2 regions of the Metabacillus sp. SLBN-84 genome follow, and region 1 is predicted to be linked to the other one. Evidence: riboswitches for the same ligand, from Rfam matches in the RefSeq annotation. Region 1 holds a riboswitch; the other holds the start of a gene.
The links. Region 1 has a riboswitch for cyclic di-AMP ahead of RKD52_RS03680 (potassium channel family protein). Riboswitches for the same ligand answer to the same signal wherever they lie in the genome.

Region 1 (6,243 bases):
TACCCCTATGTGGTATATGGAGGGACTCAATATGAGCAATCTCAAAGAAACCAATTTTCAAATTACGGGAATGACGTGTGCAGCCTGTTCAAACAGAATTGAAAAAGGGCTGAATAAGCTTGAGGGAGTTGAGCAGGCAACAGTGAACCTCGCTCTCGAAAAAGCTTCCGTCACGTTTGATCAGGGAAAAACGAACAGCGCAGCCATTCAACAAAAGGTGGAGGATCTGGGATACGGAGTCAGTCTTGAAAAAGCTGAATTTACTATTACCGGAATGACATGTGCCGCTTGTTCGGCAAGAATCGAAAAAGGACTGAACAAGCTCGAAGGCGTGTCAAAAGCAACGGTTAACTTAGCGCTTGAAACAGGTTCAGTTGAATACAGCCCTTCCGTTATTACCCCTCAGGATATGATTAGACGGGTTGAAAAACTTGGGTATGGCGCGAATGTCAAAGCAGAGAAAGACAATGTAGATACAGTGGACCGCAAGCAAAAAGAGATTGTGAAGCAGCAGAGAAAATTTATATTATCGGCTATCCTTTCAATTCCCCTGCTCTGGTCAATGGTCGGTCATTTCTCCTTTACCTCATGGATGTATGTGCCGGAACTGTTTATGAATCCGTGGTTTCAGCTGATTCTCGCAACTCCGGTACAGTTCATAATTGGAGGCCAGTTTTATATTGGCGCATACAAAGCACTTAAAAATAAGAGTGCCAACATGGACGTTCTTGTAGCACTTGGAACATCGGCTGCCTATTTCTACAGTCTCTATTTAACAATAGAATCCATCGGGCACGCCGGTCATATGCCGGAACTCTATTTTGAAACAAGTGCTGTGCTGATTACCTTAATTCTGCTCGGAAAGCTGTTTGAGGTTAAAGCAAAAGGAAGATCGTCAGAAGCGATTAAAAAACTGATGGGACTTCAGGCAAAAACAGCAAGAGTGATCAGGAACGGTACCGAACTTGAGGTGCCGCTTGAAGAAGTCGCAGCAGGTGATACCGTTTTAATTAAACCGGGAGAAAAAGTGCCTGTCGATGGTGAAATCGTAGAGGGGAATTCAGCATTTGATGAATCCATGCTGACAGGTGAAAGCATTCCTGCCGATAAATCACCGGGGGATCAAGTCTATGGAGCAACGATTAATAAAAATGGTTTCGTAAAGGTAAAGGCAACGAAAGTCGGCAAGGACTCAGCGCTTGCACAAATCATAAAAGTAGTCGAGCAGGCACAAACGTCTAAAGCGCCGATTCAGCGTCTCGCTGATCAAATATCAGGCATCTTCGTTCCAATCGTAGTCGGAATTGCCGTTCTGACGTTCCTTATCTGGATCTTATGGGTTGATCAGGGGAACTTTGCCGGAGCACTTGAAAAAATGATTGCCGTGCTGGTCATTGCCTGTCCATGTGCACTGGGCCTCGCTACCCCAACCTCCATCATGGCAGGTTCCGGGCGAGCTGCAGAAGCGGGTATTCTTTTCAAAGGCGGAGAACACCTGGAGACGGCACACCTTGTCGATACGATTGTTTTAGATAAAACCGGTACTGTGACAAAAGGGGAACCGGAATTAACTGATGTGATTCTGTATGGGGAGCGCGATGAAGAAACGGTTCTGAAGCTGATTGCTGCAGCAGAAAATCAGTCTGAACATCCTCTGGCTCAGGCCATTGTCGCCGGAGCCAGAGAGAAAGGCGTCGAGCTCGCAGAAGCTAGCCAGTTTGAATCTGTACCTGGCTTTGGTATTAAGGCTGAGGCGGGCGGCCATCAAGTGCTGGTCGGAACAATCCGCCTGATGGAGAAATACGGGATCGACGCACAACCAGCTCTTTTTGAAAAGGAACGCCTTGAAGCAGATGGAAAAACGGCTATGCTTGCGGCAATTGACGGGGAACTAGCAGGGTTGATTGCAGTAGCTGATACGATCAAAGAAACTTCTAAAGCAGCGGTTGAACGGTTAAAGCAGATGGGACTTAACGTCATCATGATGACGGGTGACAACGAACGGACAGCACAGGCAATCGCTAAAGCTGCGGGCATTGATCATGTTATTGCTGAAGTGCTTCCTGAAGGAAAAGCAGAAGAAGTGATAAACCTTCAGAAGGCAGGGAAAAAAGTGGCGATGGTAGGAGACGGCATTAATGATGCTCCAGCTCTCGCCGCTGCAGACACAGGCATGGCAATTGGCACAGGAACGGACATCGCCATGGAAGCTGCGGATATTACGCTGATGAGAGGCGACTTGAACAGCATTGCAGATGCCATCTACATGAGCAAGCTGACCATCCGCAACATCAAGCAGAACCTCTTCTGGGCTTTTGGATATAATACGCTCGGCATTCCAGTTGCAGCGGCCGGTCTGCTTGCACCGTGGCTTGCAGGAGCAGCCATGGCCTTAAGTTCCGTATCAGTCGTACTGAATGCCTTAAGGCTGCAGCGTGCAAAATTATAAAGAGTGTGAACCAGGTCTGCCGCGGCGGCCTGGTTTTTTTGATACAGTGTTTTTTCACCCCAAAATGGACCCGGACTGTTAGACACCTGTTTTGGATCGTTATACCTGGTATTTCGCTTGTTAGCACGGCAGTTTGGACTGTTAGACACTGACTATGGATTGTTAGCGAGACCGGAGCCCCCTGAGATGACCTCTTTTTTCAGCGGTAGGCGGAGTTACGCCCGGTAATCCGGCTGCGACGACAGAGTTGGATGTAAAATGAATGAAGTTGTTTGTAAAAGTACAAAAGTCGGTAGGTAAGACACAGAAGCCGGAAGAAAAAATACGATAGTTGGACGTAATGATCACATCACACTTGCCGCTTCAGCAATCTATATCGAAGTACGCAGGTATGCCTTGAGAAAAAACCTGAAATTTACAGCCAGACTCAGCAAAACATATATGTAAGCGCTTAAATAAGCGATTTACACCTGAAATCAAAGCTTTTTGCCCAAATATGCCTCTTTACTGTCCATTCCAACAGGAGTAAGATACTCTCATAACTCACATTCATATGTTCTTAAATCGCTGAATCCATTAGGAGCGGGGGACCCAAATTTGCTGCAGATTGCAGCTCGGGGTGAATCCTTTACAGGTAGGGCTACTCTCATTGCCCGAATCCGACAGCTAACTTCGCAAGCGTTCTTGAGAGAGGATAAATGAAACATATTGCTGTCTAAAAAAACAGGCGCAGTGGTTCATGGGACCTCTGTGTCTTTTTTGTGTGCAAAAATAATGGATTGAAAGAAGGAAAAATCAGGTGGGAAAGCAGTTTGCGGTTTTTGGGCTCGGACGTTTCGGAGGAAGTCTTGTAAAGGAATTTCATGAAATGGGAATTGAAGTGCTGGCAGTTGATAAAGATGATGAAAAGGTGCAGTACTATTCACAATATGCCACTCTGGCTGTGCAGGCAAATGCGATTGATGAAACAACATTGAAGCAGCTTGGGGTCCGGAATGTGGATCATGCCTTTGTTTCTTTCGGCGATGATATCGAAGGGAGCATCCTGACCTCACTGATTTTAAAAGAGATGAAGATTCCCCAGGTTTGGGCAAAGGCTCAAAATGACTATCATCACAAAGTTTTAGACAAAATAGGAGTAGACAAAGTCATCCATCCCGAGCGTGATATGGCAAAACGCATCGCGCACTATATCTTCTCAGAGAAAATGGTTGATTACATTGAACTATCAAAAGATTATAGTATGGCTGAGCTAGTCGCTACATCCAAAATCCACAGGAAAACGCTGATTGATCTTGATATTAGATCGAGATACGGCTGCAACATTGTAGGAATTCAGCGGGAGGAAGAAATCATTGTTTCCCCGCCGGCGGAAGAATCCATTAAAACCGGTGATATTCTGCTGGTAATTGGACGTAATAAGGACATATCAAGATTTGAGGAGGAGGGGATGTAGGTGATCAGTTCTCAGAAACTGCAAAAAATGATTCGTTTTAATCCGTCCCAGCTTCTAGTGATTGTTTTTGCAGCGGGAATTTCCCTTGGATCTGCTTTGCTCATGCTTCCAATATCCACACATGAGCCAATCAGATGGATCGACGCTTTTTTTGTTGCAACTTCGGCTATGACAGTAACGGGGCTTTCGCCTGTTGATCCAGGTTCGACATTCACATATACGGGCCAGTTTATTATCGCCATGCTCATACAGCTTGGCGGGCTCGGTATTATGTCTTTTGGTGTTCTTATTTACATGGTTTTAGGACGTAAAATCGGCATTAAAGAACGTTTAATGATGCAAACGGCTCTGAACCAGACCTCTATAGGCGGTGTCATTAATTTAGTAAAGTACTTATTTTTATTCTCTTTAATCATCGAGTTTATTGCAATGATTTTCCTTTCATTCAGGTGGGTTCCTGAGTTTGGATGGGAAAAAGGTTTGTTTTACAGTTTCTTTCATTCCATTTCAGCTTTTAATAACGCAGGATTTGCCTTATGGCCGGATAATCTGATGAGATATGTGGGAGACCCGCTGATCAATTTTGTGCTTTCATCTCTCTTTATTATCGGAGGGATCGGATTTACCGTGCTCATCGATATATGGCGGAAAAGAAGCTTTAAAAAGTTTTCGCTTCATACGAAGCTGATGCTGGTTGGAACCCTCATTATTAATACAGCAGCTATGTTCATTATCTTCTTTATTGAGTATTCAAACCCTGAAACTCTCGGAAATCTGTCGTCAGGAAGCAAGCTCCTTGCCTCGTATTTTCAGGCTGTATCTCCAAGAACCGCCGGTTTTAATACCCTTGATATGGCAAGTCTTGAAGATTCGACTTTATTCCTTATGATCATTCTCATGTTCGTGGGAGCAGGAAGTGCGTCAACCGGAGGCGGAATTAAGCTTACAACCGCAATTATTATTCTCTTTGCCACCTTTTCTTTTTTAAGGGGGAGAGAAACACTCAATATTGCCAAACGTTCGCTTCATCCAAAATACATTGTAAAAGCCCTTGCTATTACAGTCGCAAGTCTTCTATTTGTCATTACAGCTGTCTTTATCCTGACGGTATCAGAAGACCTTACATTTATGGAAATCGTTTTTGAAGTGGTATCTGCCTTTGGTACTGTCGGTCTGTCCATGTCCGTTACGCCAAAGCTGACTGACCTTGGAAAGCAAGTCATCATCTTTATCATGTTCTTAGGAAAAGTAGGACCGCTTACGCTTTTATTCTCTATAGCAAAACCTCAAAAGGAAAAAATCAAATATCCAAATGAAGACATTTTAACAGGATGAAAAAAGGGCTCCGCTATAAGCGGGGCCTTTACAAATTCGATAAGATAAGGGAAGCAAGCACACCAACGGAAGCGATAAAACCTACTACAGGCCCTCCCTCCTCAAAGGCTTCAGGCATCATGGTCGAAGCAACCATAGCAATGATTCCGCCTGCGGCAAAGGCGCCTATTCCCGCAATCACATCAGGGCCTGCCTGCTGCAGGAGCGTATATCCAAGAAATGAACTTAAAGAGGACAGCATAAGCACGATGAGCCACATGGTAAGGATTTTCTTTTTTGAGTACCCGTCCTTGCGCAGTCCGACTGAGCTTGACAGTCCTTCTGGAAAATTGCTGATAAAAACAGCTGTGACCATCAGGAAACTGACGGCATTTTCCTGAAGCAGGCTGACTCCGATGATGACGGACTCAGGTATGGCATCAATGACAGTGCCGATAAAAATCGAGACTCCAGAATGATTTTCGGGGTTTTTATTTGATCGCTTGCGGTCACTGCCGCCTTTTTTCGTAATCAGCAGTTCGCTGATCGTGAAGGTGAGCGAACCAATGATAAATCCTGCTGATGCGGTCATCAGTCCGCCGTCATCTACAGATTCCCTTAAAAGTTCAAAAGAAGCTGCTCCTATTAAAACACCTGTACCAAACGACATAATCCACCCGAGGATTCTGCGGGGTATTTCTTTATAGATGCCAAGCAATGCGCCCAGCAGAATAGAGGAACCGGCAAAAGCTCCCCACAATGCGGCCTGCAGCATTTGTCTAAAGTCCCTCCTCACCCAAATTTCTACCTATAGCTTTCCAAAGATTGTTAAAAGAATACGAATAATCACATGTAAAAGATTTGAATTTTCAGTAAAATAAGAAGTGAACGCATTTCCTGAAACGGGATGCACAACCATTGGAAGCAAACCTGCTGTTTAACTTAAAAAAGTATATGGATCAGAAACTGTATGAATATACAGTTACCCGCCTTTCATCTTTTTATAAACGGTGCTACGGGGAAT
Region 2 (6,243 bases), 810 kb from region 1:
TTCTTGAAAACCGGTAGAAACAGTACAACAAATGCCGTGATCACAAATAGATAATTCCATCCAAGATAGGTGGTAATGGCTCCACCGATGACCGGACCAAGTCCAAAACCAAGCGATGCGGCAGAAGAAATCAGCGACATCGCCTTTCCTCTTCTTGAAATCGGAATATATTTTCCGGCAAGAACCATGGCAAGTCCCGGTACAGCTCCCGCTCCTGCAGCCTGGAGAACCCGGGCAAACAAGAGAAGATAAAAACTTTCAGAGAAAAATCCAATGACAGAGGCTGCACCAAGCATCGCAAGTCCGATTGCGAGAAGCCTCGAAATGGGAATGAAATCCGACAGTCTGCTGTAAGTCAGCGTCGAAATGGCAAAAGCAATGGAATATCCGGAGACAATCCATGAAGCTGTAGCAGATGAGAGACTCAGATCACTCAGTACGCTCGGCAGCGCCACGTTAAACATGGTCGTATTCATGACGACAAGCCAGACTGTTAAGCTCCAGAGCCAGACAATTTTATTTTCATGTTTTAAGCCAGGAACTGCCGGCGGTCTTTCTTCTATTTTCGTTGACACACTATCCCGCCTTCAGTTTATTATTTCGTATACCTAAAGAAATATATACTCTTACAGCCTGTACAGTCAAACGATTTGCTTTAATCATTCCTGTATAAAGAAGAAAACCCTTCTTAACCAAGAAGGGTTTTCTTTTAGGTTTAGTATTTGTTTTCTTTAACAGCAGATACTTGCCATTCAACACCATATTTGTCTTTAACCTGTCCGTAAGCCGGACTCCAAAATGTTTCCTGAAGGGGCATTGTGACTGTTCCGCCTGCTGAAAGCTTTTCAAATACATCCTTGGCTGCGTCTGCCGAATCAATATGCATCGCTATGGAAAGCTGTGAACCGAGAGTATAAGGCATACCAGGAAACGTATCTGACAGCATCATGATTGTATTGCCTGTCTTAAACTGTGCATTCATCACACGGTCCTTTGCATCAGCAGGGATTGGATGATTAGGATCTTCGGGCATTTCTCCAAATGTCTGAATTGAAATCAGTTCAGCATCCAAAGCATCTACATAAAACTTCACTGCCTCTTGACCATTTCCATTTGTTACAATGTAAGGATTTACTGATGTGATCATGTTACACCTCATCGTCATAATTTTAATAAGAACATTTGTTCGCTATTATCATAGCATGATTCGTTTTCATTTGCCAAACAATTTTCAAACTAAACTAAGCCCGCACTCTACTTCTTTAGAGGCGGGCTAATTTCCTGCAAAGTCAGCATTTTTTTTAAGTTACCTCACTCCGTACTTTTTCATCCGCTTTTCATCCTTTGCATCCTTCACGACGAGCACGGCGTGTATGGCTCCAGGAAGATAAAAAATGAGTGTTAAAATCAGGTTAAGCAGTGCCTGAAACGGTCTGCCGACAAACAGCACAGCCACAGGCGGCAGTAAAATTGCCAATAAATAAAGCATCATTATTCACCCCGTTCTTTTCTTATCCGTAACATTTTACCCCGATTCACCGGTTTAGAAACAGTAAAAAACACGGAGCACAAGGCCCCGTGTTCTGTTTTTACTTAGACATCCATTCTGTATGGAAAATGCCTTCTTTGTCTGTACGCTGGTAAGTGTGCGCTCCGAAGTAGTCGCGCTGCGCCTGAATAAGGTTGGCAGGCAATGTAGCCGTGCGGTAGCTGTCGTAATAGGAAAGGGCAGCCGAGAAGCTTGGTACCGGAACACCCTGCTCAATAGCAACTGTCAGCACTTTGCGTAGAGCTCCCTGGTAGCTTTCTGCGATCTCTTTGAAGTAAGGGTCAAGCAGAAGATTCGCAAGCTCGCCGTCGCGGTCATACGCATCTTTGATTTTTTGAAGGAAGGCTGCACGGATGATGCATCCGCCTCTGAAAATCATCGCGATGTCGCCGTACTGAAGATCCCAGTTGTATTCCTCAGAAGCTGCTCTCATTTGGGCAAAACCTTGTGCATACGAGCAGATTTTACTCATATAAAGCGCTTTGCGGACAACTTCAATCAGTTCTTTTTTGTCGCCTTCAAATGGTGTAACAGAAGGACCCGAAAGAATGCCGCTCGCTTTTACACGCTCATCTTTCATGGCAGAGATGAAGCGGGCAAACACGGATTCCGTAATAATCGGAAGCGGAACACCTAAATCAAGGGCACTTTTGCTTGTCCATTTTCCAGTTCCTTTTTGTCCTGCTGTATCAAGAATCACATCAACAAGCGGCTTGCCTGTTTCATCATCTGTTTTTGTGAAAATGTCAGCCGTGATTTCAATCAGATAGCTGTCAAGCTCGCCTTTATTCCACTCGGCAAATACTTCATGCAGTTCCTGTGCAGATAGGCCAAGAACATTTTTAAGGATGAAATACGCTTCTGAAATCAGCTGCATATCGCCGTACTCAATGCCGTTATGCACCATTTTCACATAATGGCCGGCACCGTCCGGACCGATATAAGTTGTACATGGATCTCCGTCCACTTTTGCAGATATCGCTTCAAAAATCGGCTTTACAAGCTCAAATGCTTCCTTTTGTCCGCCAGGCATGATCGAAGGTCCTTTAAGGGCTCCTTCCTCTCCGCCTGAAACGCCGGTGCCGATAAAGTGAATGCCGCTTTCAGCAAGCTCTTTGTTTCTGCGCTGTGTATCTGTGTACAGCGTATTTCCGCCGTCGATCAGAATATCGCCTTTATCAAGATGTGGAAGAAGCTGCTCGATTGTTGCATCTGTTGCAAAACCGGCTTTTACCATAAGAAGAATTTTGCGCGGTGTTTCAAGAGACTGAACAAATTCTTCAATGCTGTATGTACCTGTCAGGTTCTTGCCGCTGTGTTCTTTCAGCATTTCTTCTGTTTTATCTGAAGAACGGTTATAAACGGCCACCGAATAGCCGCGGCTTTCTATATTAAGAGCGAGGTTTTTGCCCATGACGGCCAAACCGATAACGCCAATTTGCTGTTTAGACATGTTTATACTCCCTTTCTGTCCCAAATATCGTTGTTCGCATGAATATGCATTCCTTCTGTAAAATAACACAGTGCCCTTGCTTTTATCAAGGAAAGCGCCTTGTCTCATTCCCTTAAAAAATCTTTATTGAAACTTGTCCCGCTTGTTTTATCATCTTCCAGGTGGACCGCTTTCATCCCGCGTTTAATGACACTTTCTCCAAATTTTTTCTGAATGTCCTCAATCGTTTTAAATAGAGGCTCTTTTTTTGCATCCTCCTGAAAAGAAAACAGATCCAGCTGTTTATAGGCAGCTCCTTTTGGCACAAGGTCCTGGCACGTAACCCCAAGCAAACGTACGGGATCTCCCGTCCAGTGCCTGTCAAAAATCTCTTTTGCGTGAGTGTACAGCTCTTCCTTTTCACCAAGTGGATTATTGACTGTCCGGCTGCGGGTAAATGTGCTTCTGTCTGAGTAGCGAATCGTAATAAAGATCTTTGTTCCAAGCACCTCTTTCCGTTTCATCCGCATGCTGACGGACTGGGAAAGGCGGTTCAGAGTATCGTACAGGACGCGAACATCACTTGAATCTTTGGAGAGAGTGGTAGAATTCCCAATGCTCTTAAAATCATGGATGCTGTCCGGGTTGACTTCCCTGCTGTCTATACCGTTTGCCCTTTTTTTCAGCCGTTCACCGTTAATGCCCAGGAGCTGTTTCAATGAAATCGGATCGGCTTCAGCCAGATCTTTGATCGTCTGAATGCCAATGGTGCGGAGTTTTTCTGCCGTTTTTTCTCCCACTCCGTGCATCTCGCCTGCTGGAAGCGGCCACAGTGTCTCGTGAAGCTCCCGTTTTCTGAGGACGGTGATGCCCAGTGGCTTTTTCATATTGGAAGCCATCTTGGCAAGGAACTTATTCGGGGCAATGCCAATACTTGATGGCAGAAGCAGCTCTTCAAGCAATCGCTGCTGAATCGTTTTTGCCACTTGAAGCGGATTGCCTTCCTTCAGATATTCCGTCAAATCCATATACCCTTCATCAATAGAGACAGGCTCAACCAGCTCGGTAAATTCTCTTAACAGGTCGAACATTGCTCTTGATGCCTTCCGGTACCGGTCAAAATTCGGCTTCCTGACAATCAGTTCGGGACAATGGCGCTTCGCCTGCCACAGCGGCATTGTTGTTTTCACTCCTCTTGCTCTTGCCTCATAGCTGCACGTGACAACAATTCCCTTCCGTTCTTCCACATTTCCGGCAATGGCGAGGGGTTTCCCCCTCAGCTCAGGCTCAAACGCCATCTCAACTGATGCGTAAAAACTGTTCATATCCACATGGAGAATCACTCTTGGACCGCTTCGTCCGTTCATTTCCATTCAACTTCTTTCAAGGCTCTTTTATGTTAAAAGTTTACCATAACCCTAATTAAAAGTACCAACTGAGCGTATTGTCCAGGCTGAATGCTAGTAAAAAACAATTGACAACTTGTCTGCATTCAGAGTAAATTATATCTTGTGTGATTTTATAAACAGACAAACTTCATAATAAGCTTAATCTTTTCAGAGCGGGGGAATCATGCATTTGGTAAGGCTCTTACCTTGGGGTGAATCCGTAAATGGAAGGGAACTCTCAATCCCGAATCCGACAGTTAACCTCGTATGCTTTATTGGGAGAAAGACTTTAATTGTGTATTAAAGACCTTTCTTACTTTAGATTGGTCTTTTTTTGTATTTTCAGAATTCTTACATCAAAGAGGAGGTTCATCTATGAAGAAATTTCGTTTGGGACTGGCTTCCCAAATTTTCATTGGTTTGATTTTAGGTATTTTAGTTGGTGTCGTCTGGTTTAATGACCCTCGCCTTGCAGCCGTGCTGCAGCCGCTTGGTGACTTGTTTCTCCGTTTGATCAAAATGATCGTGATTCCGATTGTTATCTCCAGTCTGATTGTTGGAGTTGCGGGTGCCGGGAATGGAAAACACGTTGGAAGACTCGGCGGAAAAACCATTCTCTATTTTGAAATCATTACAACCGTAGCGATTGTCCTCGGTGTATTGCTTGCAAACGTCTTTCAGCCGGGACAGGGTGTTGACCTTGAATCTGCCCAAAAGACAGATATCCAGCAGTATGTCGACACATCTGAGGAGCAAAGTGAAAAATCGGTTGCCGAAACGTTCCTTCATATTGTGCCGACGAACTTCTTTAAATCCGTCGTAGAAGGCGATATGCTTGCCATCATCTTTTTCTCCGTCCTCTTCGGCCTTGGCGTAGCAGCCATTGGAGAACGCGGAAAGCCCGTCCTGCAATTCTTTGACGGTGTTTCACACGCGATGTTCCACGTCGTAAATCTCGTAATGAAAGTGGCTCCACTCGGCGTGTTTGCCCTGATTGGAGTAACCGTTTCGAAATTTGGAATTGATTCACTGCTGTCTCTTGGAAAATTGGTTCTATTAGTATACGCTGCACTGATTTTCTTCCTGATTGTCGTGCTGGGTGCAGTGGCAAAATGGGCGGGCGTCAATATCTTTATGCTGCTGCGCTACATTAAGGACGAGCTGCTGCTTGCATTTAGTACGTCAAGCTCTGAAACCGTCCTTCCCCGCATCATGGAAAAGCTTGAAAAAATGGGATGCCCTAAAGGAATTGTGTCTTTCGTCGTTCCGATCGGATACACTTTTAACCTTGACGGATCAGTGCTTTATCAGGCCATCGCTGCCTTGTTCCTCGCACAGGTCTACGGCATTGAATTAACGATCGTTCAGCAATTAACGCTGATCTTAGTCTTGATGGTTACGTCTAAAGGGATGGCTGCCGTTCCTGGAACATCCTTTGTCGTGCTGCTTGCCACTCTCGGAACGATTGGAATTCCTGCAGAAGGACTTGCCTTCATTGCAGGTGTTGACCGCATCATGGATATGGCCCGCACAGTCGTCAACCTTGTCGGCAATACACTCGCTGCCATTGTGATGTCAAAATCCGAAGGCCAGTACAACCGGATTAAAGCGGATGAAGTTATGAAAGCAAGTGCATAAATAAGTTGAGCCCCCGGAAAATGTTCCGGGGGTTTTGTTAGTTCTTATTGTACTCCTTGAAACCATATGTAAGCACTCCTCCAACAATCCCGATCATGGCAGCAACCGGTGCTGAAAACACGAAACCGATTGCCACTGCAAATCCAACTCCTGCACCTACGGACGGGTCCTCATTAGGATAAAATTCAGTAAAGAGCGCAAGGCCCAATACGATCAGGATAAATGATCCAAACCCT

Region 2: another riboswitch for cyclic di-AMP. It lies ahead of RKD52_RS07800 (cation:dicarboxylate symporter family transporter); the one in region 1 lies ahead of RKD52_RS03680 (potassium channel family protein).

Annotation. Positions count from the first base shown of each region.
Region 1 covers NZ_JBRJIP010000001.1:761,551-767,793, forward strand. Annotated here, with positions in the region: gene RKD52_RS03675 (heavy metal translocating P-type ATPase) at 32-2,449, shown strand; cyclic di-AMP (ydaO/yuaA leader) riboswitch at 3,005-3,145, shown strand; gene RKD52_RS03680 (potassium channel family protein) at 3,249-3,905, shown strand; gene RKD52_RS03685 (TrkH family potassium uptake protein) at 3,933-5,240, shown strand; gene RKD52_RS03690 (ZIP family metal transporter) at 5,269-5,994, opposite strand.
Region 2 covers NZ_JBRJIP010000001.1:1,568,520-1,574,762, reverse strand. Annotated here, with positions in the region: gene RKD52_RS07825 (MFS transporter) at 1-575, opposite strand, end outside; gene RKD52_RS07820 (VOC family protein) at 716-1,147, opposite strand; gene RKD52_RS07815 (YqaE/Pmp3 family membrane protein) at 1,307-1,489, opposite strand; gene gndA (NADP-dependent phosphogluconate dehydrogenase) at 1,590-3,002, opposite strand; gene RKD52_RS07805 (DNA polymerase IV) at 3,107-4,348, opposite strand; cyclic di-AMP (ydaO/yuaA leader) riboswitch at 4,516-4,656, shown strand; gene RKD52_RS07800 (cation:dicarboxylate symporter family transporter) at 4,745-6,007, shown strand; gene RKD52_RS07795 (hypothetical protein) at 6,045-6,243, opposite strand, start outside.